3 regions of the Paenibacillus protaetiae genome follow, and region 1 is predicted to be linked to each of the others. Evidence: predicted binding sites of a transcription regulator. Region 1 holds the regulator's gene; each other region holds the start of a gene.
What was found. The regulator Rex, encoded in region 1, represses fermentation and respiration genes when NADH is low (regulators of the CRP and FNR family bind a similar motif). The targets are predictions, from matches to a motif close to TTGTGAAATATTTCACAA.

Region 1 (7,665 bases):
GGGCGACGGTAACGGAAGCCAATTTGAATTATGTCGGCAGCATTACGATCGACGAAGATTTGATGGATGCAGCCGATTTGCTTGAAAACGAAAAAGTTCAAGTCGTTAACAACAACAATGGCGCCCGTCTGGAAACCTATGTCATAACGGGAGAAAGAGGATCGGGTGTCATTTGTTTGAACGGAGCGGCAGCAAGATTGGTGCAGCCTGGAGATACAGTCATTATTATTTCATATGCAGTCATGTCGAACGAAGAAGCGCAAACGCATAAACCCGTCATTACGATATTGGATAAAAACAACCGTCCGCTGCAAAACTTGACGGAAGAAATCCATGCCACTATTCTGTAAGAAGGGTACAAAGCTTAAACTATCCGCCGTTATGTAACGGCTGGCTGGAAGTATGAAATCCCGGGCCGAAACAAAGAATGAGCATAAACAATCCTCAATCTTTGGCGAAGGCGGGATGCGGAATGTTCCATCATTTATTTGCAGTCATGAATGAAACATTGGATCAAATTATACAGGAGTACAACTCGTCAACGCCCGAGCAGAAAGCAATGCTTGAAGAACAGCTGGCGATGCTGAAGCAGACCAGCGACAGCTTGATTGAACAATGGCTGGTTTTTGAAGAGAAAATGTCCGACTTCAATGATGTTTACCGCGGCCAAGGTCCGGATGCTTGCCCGGATTCTTGCGGGCAGCAGCAAATGGAAGCTTCTGCGGAGCTTGCGCCTGCATGGAGCGAAATGTTGAGCAGCATAAGCGCTGCGGAAGCGGCGCAGCAGACCGATTCTGTCTGGCAGCCGGTTTATCCGGTACCTTCTGCGGGCGGCGATACGCTTCCGCTCCCGGAAGGAACTGCTGAATCGTTTACGGTCGGTCAAGGTTATTATAAATTATTTATGTTTAAGGAAGCGGCTCATTATTTTGAGCAGGCCGAAGCGGGAAGCCCGGAAAGCAATTTGATTCGCCTTTATTTGGGAATGACGTATATGCATTTGCAAAACTGGAACGAAGCGCACCGGCATTTTGTGATGCTTGTTTCCTTAACCGACTTTCCGAAGTGGAAGGCTTTAGGCTATAATGCACTAGGATGTATTCAGGCGATTCGGCTGAATCTGGATTACGCGGAGAAACTTTTTATGAAGGCGTATGAGGTGTTTCCGGACTTTACGGACTCCCTCAGCAACTTGAGGTCATGTAAAGAATCGCCGCAGCAATTATCGTTATTTTTCGGGAGTACCGAGTTATGCTGTTTGTGAGAGGATCGGGAATGGATGAAATTTGCTGTATTGGATTTAGAAACGACAGGGCATAGCGCCGACGATGAAATATTGCAGGTTGGCCTCGTGCTGCTGAACGATGAACTTGAGATGATTGACAGCTTCAGCTCATTCGTCCGGCCAAACATTGCAATTCCTCCTTTCATCACGCAGCTGACGGGAATTGACGCTTCAATGGTGGCAGATGCCCCTGCCGTGGAGGATGTGCTGTTAAAACTCATACCGCTTCTGGACGATGCTGTACTGGTCGCGCATAACGTCGGTTTTGATGCCGGATTTTTAAATCAGGCGCTCGACAAAGCCGGTTATCATACGTTTGGCGGACGAAGACTGGATACGATCGACATGCTGAAGTTTTTGCACCCGTCGATATCGACCTACCAGTTAGGCGCCGTAACCGAACTATTTGGCATCGCACATGACAATCACCATCAAGCGGACAGCGATGCGCTGGCAACAGCGCAGCTGTTCGCGGAACTGGTTACAAAATTAAGGAATTTGCCACTGCTTACGCTGCAGCGGCTTTCCTTGCTTTTAGACAATAGTACGGATCTCGGCTGGTTTGTGCAGATTACGACATACGAAGCGGAGCAGCGAACCGCAGTCGATACGAACGCCTATACTTATTTTAACCAATTTGCACTGAAAGCCGGAGAGTGGATGGATGAAGAGCCTGCGCGTTCGGAGGATGATCCCAATCCGCTTGAGGGAGTATCGTTTGAGCAATATTTGGAGCAGGTGAAACAAAGTTTTGAGGCCCGTTTTAACGGATATGAGGAACGGCCTGCCCAAACCCAGATGTTCCGTGAAGTATACGAATCGCTGCAAAATGATTCCCATCTGCTGATTGAAGCCGGTACAGGAACGGGCAAGTCGATGGGCTATTTAATTCCATCTTTGTATTATGGGATAAAAGAAAGCAAAAAAATCGTCGTCAGCACGCATACCATTAATTTGCAGGAACAGCTCAGGCAGCGGGATATCCCGCTTTTGACCGATATATTGCCGTTTCCGTTTCGGGCATCCATCTTTAAAGGCAGAGGCAACTATTTATGCCTCAGGAAGTTTGAAGGGAAAGTTAATACCAATGATATGGCATCTCCGGTCGAGGATTCGCTTACGGCTGCTCAAATGATCGTATGGCTTGGCGAAACGGAAACAGGCGATCAAGAGGAGCTGAACCTCGGCAATCGCGGCGGCGAATTCTGGTCAACGGTAGCCAGCGACTCCGATTCATGCCTGAACCGCGCCTGCCCGTGGTTTAAGCGTTGTTATTATCATCGTGCGAAACATGAATCAACCATATCGGATGTTTGCATTACGAACCATTCGATGTTGTTCACCGATATTCAGGCCGACCATCGGTTGCTGCCGACTTATCATCATTTGATCGTGGATGAAGCCCATCATGTGGAAGAGGTAGCCGGCAAACATTTGGGCATGCAATTATCTTATTTTACGTTAACGCAAGCCATTGCACGTTTGTACAAAGACAGCCGGACCGGGCTGCTGCATTCGCTCCGCATCCGCTTGTCCGGCGAATTGGATGACCGTTCGCAAGCATGGATCGAGACCATTGATACGCTTATCCCGGCCTTCAATGATATGAAGGAGCAATGGGATAAGCTGTTTGAAATGCTGTACAGCTTTATGGGAGCGGCAGGGGCTGACCATAACGGGGAAAACGGGCAGACGGTATACCGTTTGCGTGCAGAGCAAATGCCATCCGGCTGGGATGATGCGCTGACGATCGAAAACAATCTGCATACCGAGCTTAGCGCCTCCGTCAAAACGATGGAAAAAATGCTGGGCGACATTAAAGAGCGAATGGACGACAACGCCACCCAAGCTTTAATTACGGACTTAAACGGCGCTGTCCGCGATTTGGTCAGAGTCAAAGACGACTTGCGCATCTTTATGAAGATGGAATCCAAATCGCATGTATACTGGCTGGAGGCAAGCACTACGTACAGATACCGTTCGATTCATATGTACGGCGCACCGGTTGATGTCAGCAGCCAGCTGCAGCAGTATTTTTTTGACGTTAAAGACAGCATTGTGCTTACATCCGCTACTTTATCTGTGCAAAAGTCATTCCAATACGTATCGGAACAGCTAGGCCTTGACGGATATGAACAATCCGGACGGCTGCGGACGGTTCAGCTGCCCTCGCCGTTTAATTACCGGGAGCAGGCGCTCGTAATCGTGCCGCGCAATTTCCCGTCGCTCCGAGGGGCTGCAGGTGATCCGCAATTCAATGAAATGCTTATTGATTCGCTTGCCTCAGCGGCAGAAGAAGTGGGCGGCCGCATGCTTGTGCTGTTTACGTCCTACCGGATGCTGAAGCAGATTTATGATCCGTTAAAGCAAAAACTTACAGCGAGCGGCATTCAAGTGATCGGACAAGGAATTGACAGCGGCAACCGGACGAAGCTGACCAAACGATTTACGCAAAATCCGAAGTCGATTTTGCTCGGCACAAGCTCTTTTTGGGAAGGCGTCGATATTCCGGGCGAAGCGCTCACTTGCTTGGCGATTGTAAGGCTTCCTTTCCAGCCTCCAAACCATCCGCTTGTGGAAGCCAAATCGGAGCTGCTCCAGCAGCAGAAGCAAAATCCGTTTATGAAGCTGTCGATCCCGCAAGCCGTCATCCGGTTTAAGCAAGGATTCGGCAGATTGATCCGCACTTCGGAGGATAAAGGAATTGTGCTTTTGTACGATACAAGAGTCATCGACGCGTATTACGGCAAACATTTCTTGTATTCACTGCCAGGACCTAAAATTGAGTCGATGTTTACAGAGCAAATGGTACCCCGTATACGCGAATGGCTGACGTGAGGAGATGATCGCAAATGAAGCAGGAGAAAATATCGGAGGCGGTCGTCCGGCGTTTGCCGACGTATTTGCAGCTGCTGCATGAATTGGACCGGCGAGATGTCGAAACCGTCTCCTCTCAGGAGCTTGGCGACTTGCTTGGGCTTAACCCTGCGCAAATCCGCAAAGACCTCGCTTACTTTGGCGACTTTGGACGCAAGGGCGTCGGATATGACGTTCAAAATTTGATCGGGAACATCCGCAACATATTAAAGCTCAACCAGACGATTAACGTTGCGCTCGTTGGCACAGGCAATCTCGGGCATGCCCTTTGCAACTATAATAAATATTCGCGGGATAACAACTTGAAGATTGTGGCGGTGTTCGATCAACATCCGAACAAAATCGGTACTCAAATCAACAATCTGACCGTTCAGCCGATGAGCGAACTGAAACAGACCGTGGAAGAGCAGTATATCCGCATCGGCATCATTACCGTTCCCGACGATGCTGCGCAAAGCGTCGCCAATCAATTTGTTGAAGCGGGAATCGAAGGCATTTTAAATTTTGCTCCCGCAGTGCTGAAAGTGCCGGACGAAATTCGAGTGCATTACGCCGATTTTACAAGAGAGCTGCTTAGCTTGGCGTTTTATTTGGAAAATGAGAGGAGCAAGACGGAATGAGTCAGTTGTGGATTGAAAACGGGCTGTTTATAACGATGGACAGCGATAAACCGTCTTTCCGTGGACATATGGTCGTATCAAGCGACCGGATCACTTATTTGGGGGAACAGCCTCCAGCCGGGCTGCCGGACGATACGGAACGTTTGGACGGCAGCAAATTGGCTTTTATGCCGGGCTTAATTAATACGCATGGACATGCAGCGATGTCGCTGCTCCGCGGGTATTCGGATGACCAGAATCTGCAAGTGTGGCTGGAGCAAAAAATGTGGCCGATGGAAGCCAAATATGTTGATGCGGATACAAAAGCGGGCACCGCGCTTGCGGTTGCGGAAATGCTGAAGTCGGGCACAACCGCATTTGTGGATATGTACGACCGGATGGACCAGGTTGCACAGGTGACGGAACAATCCGGCATTCGCGGCGTTTTGACGCGCGGCGTAATTGGCTTATGCCCGCCGGAGGTGCAGGAAGCGAAGCTAAGCGAAGCGATTGCTTTTGCCCGCGACTGGAACGGCAAAGCGGACGGCCGTATTACAACGATGATTTCGCCCCATGCGCCGTATACATGCCCGCCGGCTTATATTGAGCGGTTTGTGCAGGCGGCCCATGATTATCAATTGCCGCTGCATACCCATATGTCGGAAACATTAGCCGAAGTCGAGCAAAATGTCCGCGATTATGGCACCCGTCCGGTAGAGCATCTGGACAAACTCGGCTTTTTCAGCCGCCCTTCGCTTGTTGCCCATGCCGTTCATCTAAACGACGAAGAAATCGCGCTGCTCGCAGAACGGGGAGTTGCGGTGTCCCATAACCCGATCAGCAACTTGAAGCTGGCCAGCGGTATTGCACGTGTTCCGGATATGCTGAAAGCCGGCATTACGGTATCGCTTGGCACAGACAGTGCGGCCAGCAATAACAATCTGGATTTGTTCCAGGAGATCAATGCTGCCGCTCTGCTGCATAAAGGAACTTCCGGCGATCCGACGGTTGTGCCTGCGCTGGAAGCGCTGAAGATGGGGACGGTATACGGCGCTAAAGCAATCGGCCAGGAGCAAACGATCGGCAAGCTGCGCACCGGCATGAAAGCCGACTTTATTGCCATTAATATTGACCAGCCGCATTATTATCCTATGACGGATATGGTATCACATCTGGTTTATTCGGGTTCGGGACGTGATGTGAAGCATGTATGGATCGACGGGCGCCAGGTGTTGAAAGACGGATCATGCGTTTATTTGGATGAGGAAAAAATAAAACATGAAGCACAGGCAAGTTTTGAAAGGCTGCTGCACGCCTGATGAGAGCTGCGGAGAGAAAAAATAAACCGGCTATGTCGGTGCAACGCATCATTATGATGGTCGCGATTGTCATTATTGCGCTTGTAACGGCCGCTTTGTTGTATTACCAGTCGATTCAAAAGCCGCTCTGGAATCATGAATCCGATATCGCTGCAAAAGCGCGGGATGAAGCTCAGCTGGTGAAAATCGACGAGATCTACAAGTATGTTTGGGACTCGCCGATGTGGGTTGTAAAAGGCAAGACGGACGCCGGCGACGAGCAATATGTATGGATGGATCAAGACGGCAACGTCGTCCTTACGCTGCAAGCCGCTGAACAGATTTCCAAAGACAGCGTCGTCCAGCTGTTTATGCAGAGCCATTCCGGCGCGTCCATTATTCGTATGCAGCCCGCATATGTTAACAATACGCCGGCTTGGGAAATTTATTTTTCGCAAGACGGCAAATACAGTTATTCCTTTTATTCCTTTCACGACGGCAGCTTTATGGATGAATATCATTTAACCGGGAAAACAGCGTCGTAACTGGCGCTGTTTCCTGTTTTTACACCCGTTCTCTGATAGATCAATATGATATACTCTTCGTATAGCATTTTTGATAGCGGTCTTGATAGATGAGTGATAAGCGGAAAGTTGATCATCTACGGCTGCGGAAGGAGGACGGGCTGCTTATGTTGTCTAAACGCGTGCTTGCAGTTGTGTTGACGGTTGCCGCCTCAGTTACAATATTGTTTGGAGGCTGGTTTTTGTACGAGCGTTCGGTTGTTGCAGCGCCATTGCAAAAAGCGATTAACAGTTCGGATGGAATTGTGGAAGCCGGCAAGCCGGATATTACAGCCGGTTCCGTAAAAATAAAAGTAAAGCTTGCTCCGGACGCCAACCTGCGTTCCGTATATGAAACGATCTATAAAGAAAGCCGCGATGTAATTGGCAATCGTGAGCTGAAACTGGATATTGACCAGAACGGCAGCGCAGCATTGGACGAAGCGTGGTCGTCCGCTTTATTTGCGGTAGCAGAAGCGATGGAAACTAAACATTATTCGGAAATTCCTGCGGCATTATCCGATCTGTCCTCGCATCATACAGGAATTAAAGCAACATCGGAGATGGATGATAAAAACGTATATATTACGTTAAAGCAAGGGGATTTGACCAAATATATCGTATTGCCGCGCACTCCGGCCCAAATGGAGGCGTGGTCTAATGCGTAAATACGTGAAAGAAATTTTGCTTAGTTTTGCGGTCGTTTTGCTGCTGTTTTTGGCCTATACCGGAATTAACATTGTGCCGGTCCTGCTGGCGGGAGCCTTGGCGGCTGTTGTGACGGTTGCGGCCAAAGGCAGAGGCGGCCTGGTTCCGATTGCAAGCCGTAAAAACGGGACGAGCCGCTATGTGTCGTCCTTTTCATTTGACCAAATTGGCGGACAGGACCGGGCCAAACAGGAAATCATCGAGGCTCTTGATTTCATTATGAAGCCGGATGCGATTTCAAAGCTTGGCATTCGTCCGTTGAAGGGTATTCTGCTGGCGGGGCCGCCGGGAACCGGCAAAACGCTGCTGGCGAAAGCGGCTGCCCATTACACCGA
Region 2 (7,665 bases), 1.6 Mb from region 1:
TGCAATTCGGCCAATCGCAAGGCCAAGTATTCCTTGGCCGTGACTTCGGCCATGAACAGAACTATTCCGATACGATTGCATATGAAATCGACCAAGAAATGCAGCGCATTATGAACGAGTGTTACACAAGAGCCAAAGAACTGCTTACTGCGAAAAGCAAAGAAGTGCATATTATCGCCGAAACTTTGCTGAAAGTAGAAACGCTGGAGCTTGAACAAATTAAAAATCTGATTGAATCGGGTACACTGACAGGCGAAGGTTTGCCTGAAGGGGACACGGTTCCAGCAGAGACAACTTCCGTAGATCCGATCATTGACACGGTTGGCGGAGTTAAAGTTCGGATTCAGACGCGTGAGCCAGGGGACCTGGATGCTCCTTCCGATGTGGATCCATCCAGCAATCCGGATGAAAATAAGTAGATAAAACGCAGGTTTGAACAGACGTTCACGGATATTTGATCCGTTATGAACGTCTGTTCTTTTTTGTGTATACACTTCCTTAATGTTCGGATTTAAGCTATAATCGATTAGGACTTAAAGCTTGTTCATGTTATTTCGCCTGAAAAAAGGGACTATCACGTTTTTATGTTACATTTGTGTCACAAATAAGGGAATAAACCTGATCTTTATGTCATAAATTCTAACATAAAATTATTGACGTTTATTTTTTTGGTCATATAATGAAATAATAGCGACTGGTAGGACATCCTACACATAAAGGCGATAATAAAGCTGGTTGCCCAACAAACAATAATAAAAAGGCTAAGGGGAGAGAACTATGAAGAAATCTGGTTTAATGCTTGCTTTGATTTTGTCACTGACTCTGATTTTGTCGGCATGCGGTTCGAAAAACAACAATACGAACAATACGCCTTCGGCTTCGCCGGATGCATCTGCTTCGGCTGACACAGGTTCCGCTGGTTCCGCAGACGGATCGAAATTTAAAATCGGCATGGTAACTGACGTAGGCGGCGTAAACGACAAATCGTTTAACCAAAGCGCATGGGAAGCTCTTCAAAAGCTACATACGGACACAAGTGCACAAACGAAATACCTCGAAAGTAAAGGCGACGCTGATATGGAGCCGAACCTGAACACATTCGTACAGCAGAAGTATGACCTGATCTGGGGTATTGGTTTCCTGTTCTCCGATGCGATGGCTACGGTAGCTAAACAAAACCCGGATTCGAAGTTTGCCCTGATTGATACGGTTGTGAATGAACCAAACGTTGAATCGGTAACGTTTGCGGAGAACGAAGGTTCTTACCTGGTAGGCGTTGTAGCCGGCCTGATGACGAAAACAAATAAAATCGGTTTTGTAGGCGGCATGGAGCTGCCGGTTATTCAAAAGTTTGAAGCTGGTTTCACAGCAGGTATTAAAGCAGTGAACCCGAATGCGGAAATTCTGGTTTCCTATACAGGCGACTTCAACAAGCCTGACCTGGGCAAAACGGCTGCCGCAACGGAATACAACAAAGGCGCAGACATTATTTTTGCAGCTGCTGGTCAAGCGGGCACCGGCGTATTTAACGAAGCGAAAGAACGTTTCAACTCCGGCAAAAAAGTATGGGTTATTGGTGTAGATAAAGACCAATCGCTTGAGTTTGGCGATGACATTACGTTGACATCGATGATGAAAGGCGTTAACGAAGCAGTATACAAAGTATCCAACGATCTGATCAACGGCACGTTCCAGGGCGGCAAAGAGATTGTCTTGGGCTTGAAAGACAATGGCGTAGGCTTGCCTGAAACTTCGAAGAAAAACGTTCCGCAAGACGTATTGGATAAAGTTAACGAATACAAAGAAAAAATCATCAGCGGTGAAATTACCGTTCCGACAGTTCCAGAAAAGAAATAATTTCGGAGAATGTTCTGTCGATGCATGTCCCGACAAGACCGGCCTCGGAGCCGGTCTTGTCTTTATGTGTATACGGGCAAGGCATTAGCGGCATCGGCTTTCGGTTGTTGCTTGATAAGATCCGCCCTTCGCAGGGCTGGACGCCAAGGAGTTGATTAAAGATGGAGCAAGGCGCACCGGTCGTTCAGTTAAAAGGAATAACGAAACGTTTTCCAGGTCTGGTTGCTAACGATTCGATTAACTTTGAGTTAAAAAAAGGCGAGATCCACGCGCTGCTTGGTGAGAACGGCGCTGGAAAATCGACGCTTATGAATATTTTGTTCGGGCTTTATCAGCCGGATGAAGGCGAGATTGTCATTAACGGCGAGAAAGTGGTTATTGATGGCGCGGGCAAAGCGATTGAACTGGGCATCGGCATGGTGCATCAGCATTTTAAGCTTGTACAGCCGTTTACGGTAGCGGAAAACATTGTTTTGGGCAATGAGCCAACCAAAGGAATTAGCATTAATTATAAACATGCAAATGATAAAGTTCGGGCGATCTCCGAACAATACGGGCTGAAAGTTGATCCGAAAGTGCGGATTCAAGATATAACGGTAGGCATGCAGCAGCGTGTGGAAATATTGAAGACCCTCTACCGGGGCGCCGATATTTTAATTTTTGACGAGCCTACGGCGGTTTTGACCGTGCAGGAAATTGAAGAGCTGATCGAAATTTTGCGCCATTTGGCGGCGGAAGGCAAGTCGATTATTCTCATCACTCATAAGCTGAAGGAAGTAATGGCGCTTGCCAACCGGGTAACGGTCATCCGCCGGGGCAAGGTCATCCGCACGGTCAATACGGCGGATACGAACGAACGCCAGCTGGCTGAGCTTATGGTCGGACGGGACGTAAACTTTGTCGTTGAAAAAACAAAATCGAAGCCGGGCGATGTCGTTCTGGACGTCAGCGGCTTGCAGATGAAAGGTACCGAAGGCAAACAGGTGCTGAACGGCGTAGATTTCACTGTTCGTTCAGGCGAGATTCTAGGCATTGCCGGCGTTGACGGCAACGGCCAAAGCGAGCTGATTCAGGCGATAACGGGGATGCTGAAAGTGAATGGCGGCGAGGTGAAACTCAATTCGCGCAATATTACGAATCAGTCGCCGCGCAACATTTCCGTTGCCGGCGTAAGCCATATACCGGAGGATCGCCACAAACACGGGCTGGTGCTTGATTTTACCCTTAGCGAGAATATGATTTTAAGCACCTATTTCAATGAGCAGTTCGGTAAAGGCGGCTTTATTGATTATAAAGCGATGGATGAGCTGTCTGCCAAGCTGGTAGAGGAATTTGACGTACGGTCTTCCGGCATTCATGCCACTGCCCGCTCGTTATCCGGCGGCAACCAGCAGAAGGCGATTATTGCAAGAGAGATTTGGAAAGACCCTGATCTGCTGATTGCGGTTCAGCCGACACGCGGGCTGGATATCGGGGCGATTGAATATGTGCATAAGCGGCTGGTGGAAGCGCGCAATCAAGGCAAAGCCGTATTGCTGGTTTCATTTGAACTCGACGAGCTGTATGCTTTGTCCGACCGGATTGTTGTCATGTATGAAGGCAAGCTGATGGGCGAAGTGGACGCTTCCGTCCGGAATGACGAACAGCTCGGTCTGCTGATGGCTGGCGATACAAGCGGTTTACTTGCTGAGCCGGAGAGGGGATAACGCATGAGTATACTTAACAAAATATTTACGAAATCGTCGATCCTCGTTCCGTTTGTTTCTATTATATTAGGGCTGATCGTAGGGGCGATCGCGATGCTGGCGGGCGGCTTCAATCCGCTGCTCGCTTATTCGTCCCTGGTTCAGAAAGTATTCGGCACCCCTTATGATATCGGAGAAACGATTCGTGCGATTAGCCCGCTTATTTTTACAGGGCTTGCGATTGCTTTCGCTTATCGTACCGGCTTGTTTAATATCGGCGCCGAAGGCCAGTTTGTGATGGGGATGACCGGGGCGACCATCATTGGCGTTACGCTGGATCTGCCTTGGTATATCCATGCGCCGTTGGCGATTATCGTAGGCGCGGTATTCGGCGGCTTATGGGCGGCGATTGCCGGCTATTTGAAAGCGAAACGCGGCATTAACGAAGTTATTTCTTCTATTATGTTGAACTGGATCGGGCTGTATTTGTCCAACTTGATCGTTTCGAGGTGGCTGGTTGCGCAAGGCCAGCAAAAATCACGTCCGGTCAAAGATTCGGCGATGGTGACGATGGACTGGCTTTCGAGCCATATGAATAACGCCCGGGTACACTGGGGGATTGTAGTGGCGCTGGTTGCGGTTATTTTGTTCTACGTCATCTTGTGGCGGACGAAGCTTGGGTACGAGCTGCGGGCGGTTGGGTTTAATAAAGACGCAGCTTTGTATGCCGGCATGAATGTTAACCGTACGATTGTAAAGTCGATGTTTATTAGCGGGTTGTTTGCCGGTCTCGGCGGCGCATTTGAAATTCTCGGCGTCTTTGGTTATCAGGTAGTGATGCCGGCGTCGCCGGGCTACGGTTTTGACGGTATCGCCGTGGCCCTGCTCGGCGGCAATACGCCAATCGGCGTGCTGCTTGGCGCTATCCTGTTCGGCGGCCTTGGTTACGGCGCGAACGGCATGAGCTTTGAAGCCGGCGTACCTAACGAAATTTCCCGGATTGTAATCGGGTCGATTATTTTCTTTGTGGCAGCGCACGGCATTGTGAAGTTTTTCCTGAAGCCTTTCTTCAGAACACGTTCGGGCAAAGGCAAAGGCGATCAACAAGGACAGAAGGAGGCGGTCTAACGTGAATGTTGCTGAAATATTGGGCCAGCTCGTCAACATTACGCTCGTATTTTCGACGGCATTGATTTTCACGGCGTTAGGCGGCTTGTTCTCGGAGCGGTCCGGCGTCATCAACATCGGTCTGGAAGGCTTGATGGTAGTGGGGGCTTTTTCATCGGCCGTCATTACCGATTACGCGACAAAAGGCGGCATGGGGCAAGGGTCGCCGTGGGTCGGGTTGCTTGCTGCGATGGTGTTTGGCATAGTGTTCTCACTGCTGCATGCCGTAGCGACGATAACGTTTAAAGCGGACCAGACGATCGTTGGGGTTGTCATTAACATATTGGCGTCCGGTCTCGCGATTTATTTGACGAAGTCGATTTATGAAGGTTCTGGCCAGACGCCTACGCTGGACATTCCGTTTCACAAATGGGTGATTCCGGGCTTGTCGGATATTCCGTTCCTCGGAGATGCGATTTTTACCGCGTACCCGACGACTTACATCGTCATTGTGTTATGTATTATCGGTTACTTCGTATTGTTCCGTACACCTTTTGGCCTTCGTTTACGGGCGGTTGGCGAGCATCCAAGCTCGGCCGACACAGTGGGCATCAGCGTTACGAAATACCGTTACATCGGCGTTATGCTGAGCGGCGCAATGGCCGGCCTTGGCGGCGCAACGATTACGTTGACCACGACAAGCGGTTTTGCGCACAACACGATATCGGGGCAAGGCTTTATAGCCATTGCCGCCGTCATCTTCGGCAGATGGAATCCGCTTGGCGTAGCCGGCGCGGCCATTTTCTTCGGCTTCGCTCAAGCGCTTCGCACATGGATGCAGCTGTTTGACTGGGCGCGGGACATTCCTTCGGAAGTGTTCTACATGCTTCCTTATATATTAACGCTGCTCGTGCTGGCGGTATTTACGAAACGTTCCTTTGCGCCTGCCGCGCTGGGCGAGCCGTACGATCCGGCCAAGCGCTAGCTGGCCGCTTCACCTGTTTGCACATCAAGAGGTCTCCTTGCCGTCAGGGCAAGGAGGCCTTTTTTTGAGCGGCCTGCGGCTTTCGATTTACTTGTGAGTAAAAAGTGACGGAATTATGTAGATTTCATTGACAGTCGCATCCGCCTGGAGTAAATTTGAATCAACAGATTTGAATTTTTGAGGCAATTAGACTTTCCAAGTATGTGCATGATTTCACAAAGTCTAAAAATGCCATATTCGGAATGGGCATATTGAACGGGCTCATCCCTTTTCAGAGGAGAGGATTAACGTGGAAGCATTGGCACTGGAGCGCAAAGCGGAACAGAACCGTGAGCTGCGCGAGAGGCTATTGCAGTTGAAGAAAGAGCGCAATGCCATTATTTTAGCTCATTATTATCAGCGTGACGAAATTCAGGAGGTTGCCGATTTTCGCGGAGACTCTTTCCTGCTTGCTCAAAAAGCAGCGCAAACCGATGCGGACGTTATCGTGTTTTGCGGCGTGCATTTTATGGGCGAGAGCGCAAAAATTTTGGCTCCGAATAAAACGGTTATTATCCCCGACGAGCGCGCCGGCTGTCCGATGGCTGACATGGTGAACGTAGACGGGCTTCGCAAGCTGAAAGCGCAGCATCCGAACGCAACGGTTGTCACCTATATCAACTCTTCTGCAGAAATTAAAGCGGAAACCGATATTTGCTGCACCTCGGCGAATGCAGTCAGAGTAGTCAATTCGGTGGAAAGCGACGAAATCATTTGGGTGCCGGACAAAAACCTGGGCCATTACGTTCAGCAAAATACCGACAAAAAGATGATCATTTGGGAAGGGTACTGCAATACCCACGACATGTTGACCGTAAAAGATGTTGAAGAAATGAAAGCAAAATATCCAAACGCTGAATTTGTGGTCCATCCGGAATGCCGTCCGGAAGTTGTGGCGCTTGGCGATTTTGTAGGCAGTACGACCGCTATTATTAAATATTGCAAAGAATCGGATAAAAAAGAGTTTATTGTCGGGACGGAAGACGGAACCGGCTACCAGCTTCGCCTGGACAGCCCGGATAAAACGTTCCATTTTGCATCTAAATATTTGGTTTGCCCGAACATGAAGGTCAACAATTTGAAAAAGCTCGTGAAAGCACTGGAAACGATGCAGCCGCAAATTTATGTCCCTAACGATGTTGCAGACAAAGCCCGTTTATCCCTGGAGCGCATGTTACTCGTGAAGTAGCATGCGCTACTCCTTCTTTGGAGGCGTAATGCCATGATTCCTAGATATTTAATTGATTTTGATCTGGCCGAGCTGCCGGTTATAGAAAAAGACGTTATTGTCATCGGGGCCGGCATTGCCGGTCTTTTTACCGCGATAAAAGCAAGCGAAACCGAATCCGTCCTGATGATTACGAAAAAATCGCTGATGGACAGCAATACCCGCTTTGCCCAAGGCGGCATAGCGGCGGTGCTGTCGGATGAGGATTCGCCGGAATACCATCTGCAGGATACTTTGTTTGCCGGCGCAGGCCTTTGCGACCGCGAAGCGGTGGAGGTGCTCGTGCATGAAGGTCCGGAGGGCGTCCAGCATCTGATTGAAATGGGCACCCATTTCGATACCGAAAACGGGGAGTATGCGCTGACGAAGGAAGGCGCGCACAGCCAGCGCCGCATTCTCCATGCCAATGGCGATGCGACCGGCTACGAAATTGTACGCGCATTGTCGGAGAAGGCTACCGCTAATCCGGGGATTGAGATTTGGGATGATCATTTTGTAATCGACCTGGTGACGGAAGAGGGAGTGTGCTGCGGCGCAATCGTCCAGAAGCCTGACGGGCAAAAAGTATTCGTCCGCGGCAAAGCGACGGTGCTGTGCTCAGGCGGCACCGGCCAATTGTACCGCTATACGACCAATCCGGATGTTGCGACCGGCGACGGGATTGCGATGGCTTATCGCGCCGGTGCCGATATACGCGATATGGAATTTATCCAGTTTCACCCGACTTCGCTTTGTTATCCGGGGGCGCCGCGGTTTCTGATTTC
Region 3 (7,665 bases), 1.9 Mb from region 1:
GGTGCAGGCTCCGGCATGGGCAGAGAAATCGCTTTGCTGTTTGCAAAAGAAGGTGCGAAGGTGGTCGTCTCCGATCTGAACGAACAGTCGGCGCAGCAAACGGCAGCCCAAATCGAAGCGGAGCAAGGCGTTTCGACCGTTGTTGTATCTAACGTGGCCGTGGAAGAAGACGTACAAAAGATGATCGACACGGCTGTCGGCACTTATGGAACGCTTGATATTCTTGTCAATAATGCAGGGGTTATGGACGGCATGGTGCCGGCCCATGAGCTGACAGACGCATTATGGGAACGGGTTATTGCGGTAAATACGACCGGCCCGATGCGGGCGATTCGCAAGGCGCTTCCGATCTTTATGGAGCAAAATCACGGCGTTATCGTAAACGTCGCTTCGGTTGGCGGTTTGTTCGGTTCCCGCGCAGGCGCGGCTTATACCGCATCCAAACATGCGGTTGTCGGCCTGACCAAAAACGTCGGCTACCAATACGCGCAGCTTGGCATCCGCTGCAACGCCATTGCGCCGGGCGGCGTCAACACCAATATTGGCGTAGGCAGCAGCGCGCCTAACGAATTCGGCATCAGCAAAGCAATGCCGGGCATGGCGGTTAATCCTCGCGTAGGCGAGCCTTCCGAGATCGCCAAAGTTGCCTTGTTCCTGGCATCGGATGAATCCAGTTTTGTGAACGGTACCGTCATTACGGCGGATGCCGGCTGGACCGCTTACTAACAAATGGCAGACGCCGGGAAATCCGCAGTATTAGGAATTATAAGCCGGATTTTCCCGGTGTTTTACATGGATAATCGCCTCTTTTGGATCGAAGGACTTGTTCGGGCTTTCGAAAAGTAGTATACTTACGAATGTTGAAGGTCCTTAGCTCAGCTGGCAGAGCAGGTGACTCTTAATCATCAGGTCGCGGGTTCGATCCCCGCAGGGCCTATCCTTCACAAGACCAAAGCAGCATGGCGTTTCCCGCCATGCTGCTTTTTTTATGTCTGCAATGTACGGAACATCTCGATAAAATGCCGGGCGCTGCGCGACAGGTAGCGGTTCTGCAGCCAGATGATGCCGACCTCGGACTGAAAATCGGCATCGGATATTTCCAGCATTGCAATGGCATCCAGAGGGAAAGATTCCATGACGGACTTAGGAAATACGGTTGCGCCGATGCCTTGCGCCACAAGCGCAATAATGACGGCAACACTGGTGCATTCGCAAATAATGGTTGGCGTATACCCGTGCTCGCGGAACTCTTTGACGACCCGCTCATGCATGCCTCTTGTCCGGTCGGTCGTCAGCGACAAAAACGGGAATGACGACAGCTCGCCCATCGTGATGGAGGATTGCTCCGCGCCGGATTTCCATTCGCTTGGAATGACGGCGACGTAAGGATCGGAAGGCAGGCGCAGCTCCTCATAACATTGCCCTTCGGAAGCAGCCTCGAACGGCAGCCGGGCGACAATCAGTTCGATGCTGCGCTTCTCCAGCTGCTCGCCTAGCAGAAAATGGTCGCCTTCGGCAATTTTGAACGTAAGCTGGGGATACTGCTGACGGAATGTTTTGATATGGGGCGGGAGCAGGGAGATGCAGGAGACGACAGAACCGATCGCCAGCTCGCCGGTAATGCCTTCGTCCATTTCTTTTACCGCCTTGACCGTCTCGCTCAGTTCGTGAAGCAGATTTTCCGCGCGCTCGCGCAGCAGCTCGCCGGCATGCGTTAATCGAAGGCGTTTGCCGTTGCGGTCAAACAGCGTCACCTTCAGCTCCTCTTCGATAAGCCGAAGCTGGCGGCTGAGCGGCGGCTGCTCCATATTCAATTTTTTGGCTGCGCGCGTAATTTGGCCTTGCTCGGCAATTTCCAAAAAATAACGAAGCTGGCGAATATCCATGGGCAGCCCTCCTTTATACAATAAAGGTATGATAATTGTATAAAACCGATATTTTAAATATGATAGCTCTTATGTTACGATTTATATACAAATAAGTCTATCGCGACAAGCGCGTGAGGAGATGACCCGTTAATGTCTTTTGAAATCACCAAGGAACTGACGAAAAACCCTAAAACAAAACCGGACTCCAGCAATCTTGTATTCGGCAAACATTTTACAGACCATATGTTCATTATGGATTATGAGACGGGCAAAGGCTGGCACAGTCCTCGCATCGTGCCTTATCAGCCGATTTTGCTTGACCCTGCCGCTAAAGTGTTCCATTACGGGCAAACGATCTTTGAAGGCCTGAAAGCGTTCAGAAAAGCCGACGGCACCGTAGTGACGTTCCGTCCAAACAAAAACTTCGAGCGTCTGAACCGTTCCAACGAACGGCTGAGCATTCCGGCCATCGACGAGAAGCTCGCGCTTGAAGCGCTCCGCGAGCTGCTTCTGATTGATCAGGACTGGGTTCCTTCGGAGGAAGGGACATCGCTGTACATTCGCCCGTTTGTTATTGCAACGGAGTCTGCGCTTGGCGTAAACCCTTCGGAAAAATATATGTTTATGATCATCATGTCGCCGGTAGGCTCGTATTACGCGGAAGGCATTAATCCGGTCAAAATTTTCGTGGAATCGAAATACGTCCGTGCGGTAAGAGGCGGCGTCGGCAATGCGAAAACAGCCGGCAACTATGCAGCCAGCCTGAAAGCGCAGGAAGAAGCGCATGAGCAGGGCTACTCGCAAGTGCTGTGGCTGGACGGCGTTCATCTGAAATATATTGAGGAAGTCGGCAGCATGAACATCTTCTTCCGCATCGACGGCAAAGTCGTTACGCCTGCCCTGAACGGCAGCATTCTGGATGGCATTACGCGCAACTCCATCATTCAGCTGCTGAAGCATTGGGGCTGGACGGTTGAAGAACGCCAAATTTCGATTGATGAGCTGGTTGAAGCGCAAAAAAGCGACAAGCTGGAAGAAATATTCGGCACCGGCACGGCAGCAGTTATTTCGCCGGTTGGCGAAATTTCGTACGCAGGCGAGAAATTTACGATCCGCGATGGAAGCACAGGTGAGCTTTCCGCGAAGCTGTACGATACTTTGACCGGCATTCAGCGCGGCGCGCTGGAAGATCCGTTCGGCTGGGTTGTTGAAATCAAATAACGTGATGCTGTTCCGCGGCTCTGCAAGAATTTCCTTCTTGCAGAGCTTTTTTGTTTAATCATCGGGTTTCTTGCAGGCGCGCGCAAGTGCAGCGGCAGGTATCAATTCCCGCAGCGGCTTTATGATAAGATCGTGTGCCGCTGCATATGTTATAAGCAGACAGGCGCCGTTATGAAGCCGATTGTCCCGCCGTCTGCACCATTCGACAAAAAATATGCGGTTTGAAAAAAATTCTTTTTTAATTTTCGGACGAAAAGGTGTAGAATAGAAATAAAGGTTCGATGACTTATGAGTCGTGCACGCGAAACGTTGTCATTTTCTCAGATGCAGGCGTTATGGTTTTGGTCTTGGATGTAATCATGCCCTATTATGTGAAATTTGTTACAAACTAATCTGGAAAAGACATGTTTCGTGTGCTTGACTCCACTGGGTTCAGCAACCGAATTTACGCAAAAGGAGGACTTTTTATTATGACACAAACATCTGCTCCTCAAGAATCGGCTGTTGTAGAAACACAAAAACTGGATGTGCTTGATCAACTGATGAAGCCGGAAGTCCAGCAATCCCTGACTGTATTGGTGGACGCGCTTCCTAAGCTTGCTGAAATCGTAACGCTTGCTACCAAAGCGTACGACTTCGCACAAAGCGTCGCTACGGACAAAGTACTGATCAACGACTTCGCTCACGGTATCGGTGAATTCGTGAAACCGGTCCAAGAGAAAGCAAAAGGCATCGCGGCTGCCGCTATCGAAGCCGGCGAACGCGCACAAGCGGATGCAGGCGCAACGGTAGGCCTGTTCGGCATGCTGAAAATGCTGAAAGATCCGGAAGTACAAAAAACGCTTCGTTTTGCCCAATCTTTCTTGAACGTATTGGCAGAACGCAAACAACAACACTAGGACAGGAGGAGGACTGAACTATGTCGAAACAAATTCTTATTTTGGGCGGCGGCTACGGCGGCGTATTGGCTGCGCAAACGGCACGCAAATATTTGACGGCTGCTGAAGCGAACATCACGATCGTTAACAAATACCCGACCCACCAAATCATTACGGAACTTCACCGCCTTGCCGGCGGCACGATTGATGAGAAAGCAGTTGCGCTTCCTCTCGGCAAACTGGTTGGCGGCAAAGACATTAACGTTGTCGTGGACACGGTTAAAGAAATTAAGCCAAACGACAAGCAAGTCGTTCTGGAAAGCGGCACGGTCTACAAATATGACGCGCTTGTTGTGGCGCTTGGCAGCGAAACGAACTACTTCGGCATCCCTGGGCTGGAAGAGAACAGCATGGTGCTGAAATCGGCTGCGGACGCGAACAAAATCCGCAAACATGTGGAAGCTCGCCTGGACGCTTACAAAGCTTCCGGCAACAAAGCGGACGCAACAATCGTGGTTGGCGGCGGCGGCTTGACCGGCGTTGAGCTCGTTGGCGAATTTGCCGACAAGCTTCCTGAAATTTGCCGTGCCAAAGGCATCGATTTTAACGACATCAAAATCTACTGCGTAGAAGCAGGTCCTTCGATTATCCCGATGTTCCCTAAAGTATTGATCGAGCGTGCGGTAGAAAGCTTGACGAAACGCGGCGTAACGTTCCTGCAAGGCGTTGCGATTACGGAAGCTACGAAAAACACCGTTTCGCTGAAAGACGGCCAAACGCTGGAATCGAACACGATCATCTGGACTGGCGGCGTTAAAGGCAATCCGGTTGTAGGTTCGTCCGGTCTGGCCGAAGACCGCGGCCGTTCGACGGTTACGTCGACGCTGCAATCGACTTCGCATCCTGACGTATTTGTAGCTGGCGACTGCGCGGTTGTATTCCCGGAAGGCGGCGACCGTCCATATCCTCCAACTGCTCAGCTGGCTTGGCAAATGGGCGAAACGATCGGCTACAACCTGTCCGTACTGCTTAAAGGCGGCGTAATGGACAAATTCAATCCGGTATTCTCGGGTACGCTTGCGAGCCTGGGCCGCAAAGACGGCATCGGATTCATCGGCGGAAACAACACGCAGCTGAAAGGCTTGCCTGCTTCCCTGATGAAAGAAGCAAGTAACATCCGTTACCTGTCGCACGTTCACGGCTTGTTTGCACTGGCTTACTAAGATTAAGCCCGTCATAAGAAAAGGCGCTCATGGCTTCGGCCAGGGGCGCCTTTTTTTGCGTGCCGTTGTTGAACAACGGCTTGAGCACAGCTGTCCGGCTCCCCATGGAAGAGCGGTAATGTGCCGGTCGGCTTTGGCGGGCGGACGCCGGAGGAAATCGGCTCCGGCGTCCGGCTGTCTTAGGTCAGATTCGGCTGAGGAAAAGACACCTGTCCATTCCTTTGAAGATGATATAATGGACGCATATGAAGTTTAATAAAGAATAGGAGTCGTGCAGGTTTGAGTGCAGCAGATTGTGATACCGGGGAAGTTGTGCAGCTTTGTTTGCTTGCCGGTAAGATTATGATGGAGAGCGGCGGGGAAACTTACCGCGTTGAAGACACCATGATGCGGATTGCGGCGGCGTGCGGCAGAGAACGTTCGCATAGTTATGTCACGCCTACGGGCATCATATTTTCCATCGACGGGCCCGATTCCGGCACCCGCCTTGTCCGGATTTCGGAGCGGTCAACGGATTTGCAGAAGGTGACGGACGTCAATGATATATCGCGCCGGATTGCGCAGGGCCAGCTGTCGGTACAGGAGGCCATCCAGCTGCTCCGCGAGCTGGAGACGGCCAAGGTAGGTTATCCTTTCCGGGTGAAGCTGCTGTGCGCCGCCATTGCGAGCGGCTGTTTTATGATTATGTTCCAAGGCGAGTGGGCGGACTTTGCCGCGGCATTTGTCATCGGCGGAGCGGCGCTTTCTTCGGTTACGTTTTTCCATTGGCTGGTCAAGGCCAAACTGTTCTCCGAGCTGCTGGCGGCCGTTATAGTCGGCGTACTCGCTTGTTTGGCGGTACAGATCGGCGCAGGAAACCAGCTGGATAAAATTATTCTTGGTTCGGTCATGCCGCTTGTGCCCGGCTTGCTCATTACGAATGCGGTGCGCGATCTGATTGCGGGCCATTTTGTTTCGGGCTTGTCCAAAGGCGCGGAAGCGCTGCTGACCGCTTTTGCGATTGGATCGGGCATCGCGTTTGTGCTTGCATTTTATAACGGGGCGGGATGGTAAGATGAATATGCTGGAACAGCTGGTGACCAGCTTTATTGGGACGGCGGGGTTTTCGGTATTGTTTAACGTGCCCCGCAGAACGGTTGTGCAATGCGGTTTCGTCGGGCTGCTTGGCTGGCTGATTTATATTTCGTGCCTTGAGGTGCCGGCTGATCCGATTATTGCCGCGCTGCTTGCTTCCTGCGTCGTTGCGGTTATCAGCCAAATATGCGCCAAAGTGTACAAAACGCCGATTATTGTGTTCAGCATCGCCGGCATCATTCCGCTCGTGCCGGGCGGAACGGCTTATGACGCCATGCGGAGCTTTGTCGAATACGATTATGAAACGGCATTGCAGCTGGCGGCCAAAGCATTTATGATTTCCGGCGCGATCGCCATCGGCTTAGTATTCTCGGAAGCGATTAATCAGGCGATCCGCAAGCTGAAAATCAATTAAAGGAGGGCGGCCGGAATGAAAAGCTACGATTTGTGGATTGGCGGGGAGTGGCGCCGTGCCGCGCGCTATGAGCCGTTGTATGCGCCTTACGGCGGCGACAAGCTGGCGGATATTGCGGCGGCGAGTGCCGCAGAGGCGGAAGAAGCGATTGTGAATGCCCACGAGGCGTTTTTGTCGTACCGGAACATGCCGGCGTACAAACGCGCCGAGATTTTGTATCAAGCAGCGGCGCTGCTGGAGGAGCGGAGTGAAGCGTGTATCCGCATTCTGGTGCAGGAGGCAGGCAAGCCGGTGAAGGCGGCGCGCGGGGAAATCGCCCGCACGGCCGAGACGTACCGTTTTGCAGCGGAAGAGGCTAAACGGATTGCCGGCGACCAAATCCCGATGGATGCAGCTGCCGGCGGAACCGGCCGGATCGGCTTTACGGTCAAAACGCCGATTGGCGTCATTACGGCAATCACGCCGTTCAATTTTCCGTTTAACCTGGTTGCGCACAAGGTCGGCCCGGCGCTTGCGGCCGGCAATGCCATCGTGCTGAAGCCAGCCGAGCAGACGCCGCTCAGCGCGTTGTTTCTGGCCGATTTGTTCCGGGACGCCGGACTGCCGGACGGCGTGCTTAATATTATACCGGGCGGGGGCGCCGAGCTGAGCGAAATACTGACGACGCATCCGCATGTCAAAGGCGTGACCTTTACGGGCAGCCCGGAAGTCGGCCGGATCATTCAGCGGCAGGCAGGCCTCCGTAAGGTGACGTTGGAGCTTGGCTCCAACTCCGCGCTGATCGTGGATGAAGGGATTGACGTTGCATCCATTATCGACCGGTGCGTCGAAGGCGCCTTTGTTTATAACGGGCAAGTATGCATTTCATTGCAGCGCGTTTATGTGCACCGTTCGTTGTATGAGGAGTTTGTCGCCCGTTTCGTCCGGCGGACAGAGCAGCTTCAAATCGGCGCGCCGGGAGAGGAATCGACGGATGTGACTTCGTT

Region 2: nadA (quinolinate synthase NadA) is a predicted target of Rex. The motif match lies at 5,836-5,853, and genes of this name have one in related genera.
Region 3: ET464_RS15805 (helical membrane plugin domain-containing protein) is a predicted target of Rex. The motif match lies at 3,459-3,476, and genes of this name have one in related genera.

The regions. Positions count from the first base shown of each region.
Region 1 covers NZ_CP035492.1:1,504,632-1,512,296, reverse strand. The annotation lists gene panD (aspartate 1-decarboxylase) at 1-350, shown strand, start outside; gene ET464_RS06700 (tetratricopeptide repeat protein) at 473-1,264, shown strand; gene dinG (ATP-dependent DNA helicase DinG) at 1,280-4,123, shown strand; gene ET464_RS06690 (redox-sensing transcriptional repressor Rex) at 4,138-4,782, shown strand; gene ET464_RS06685 (amidohydrolase) at 4,779-6,080, shown strand; gene ET464_RS06680 (cell wall elongation regulator TseB-like domain-containing protein) at 6,113-6,604, shown strand; gene ET464_RS06675 (hypothetical protein) at 6,751-7,290, shown strand; gene ET464_RS06670 (AAA family ATPase) at 7,283-7,665, shown strand, end outside.
Region 2 covers NZ_CP035492.1:3,141,264-3,148,928, reverse strand. The annotation lists gene ftsH (ATP-dependent zinc metalloprotease FtsH) at 1-419, shown strand, start outside; gene ET464_RS14555 (BMP family lipoprotein) at 778-1,857, shown strand; gene ET464_RS14550 (ABC transporter ATP-binding protein) at 2,019-3,563, shown strand; gene ET464_RS14545 (ABC transporter permease) at 3,567-4,670, shown strand; gene ET464_RS14540 (ABC transporter permease) at 4,672-5,634, shown strand; gene nadA (quinolinate synthase NadA) at 5,924-6,862, shown strand; gene nadB (L-aspartate oxidase) at 6,896-7,665, shown strand, end outside.
Region 3 covers NZ_CP035492.1:3,410,115-3,417,779, forward strand. The annotation lists gene ET464_RS15785 (SDR family oxidoreductase) at 16-726, shown strand; tRNA gene ET464_RS15790 (tRNA-Lys) at 865-937, shown strand; gene ET464_RS15795 (LysR family transcriptional regulator) at 987-1,886, opposite strand; gene ET464_RS15800 (branched-chain amino acid aminotransferase) at 2,019-3,089, shown strand; gene ET464_RS15805 (helical membrane plugin domain-containing protein) at 3,560-3,988, shown strand; gene ET464_RS15810 (NAD(P)/FAD-dependent oxidoreductase) at 4,009-5,190, shown strand; gene ET464_RS15815 (threonine/serine exporter family protein) at 5,533-6,243, shown strand; gene ET464_RS15820 (threonine/serine exporter family protein) at 6,245-6,679, shown strand; gene ET464_RS15825 (aldehyde dehydrogenase family protein) at 6,695-7,665, shown strand, end outside.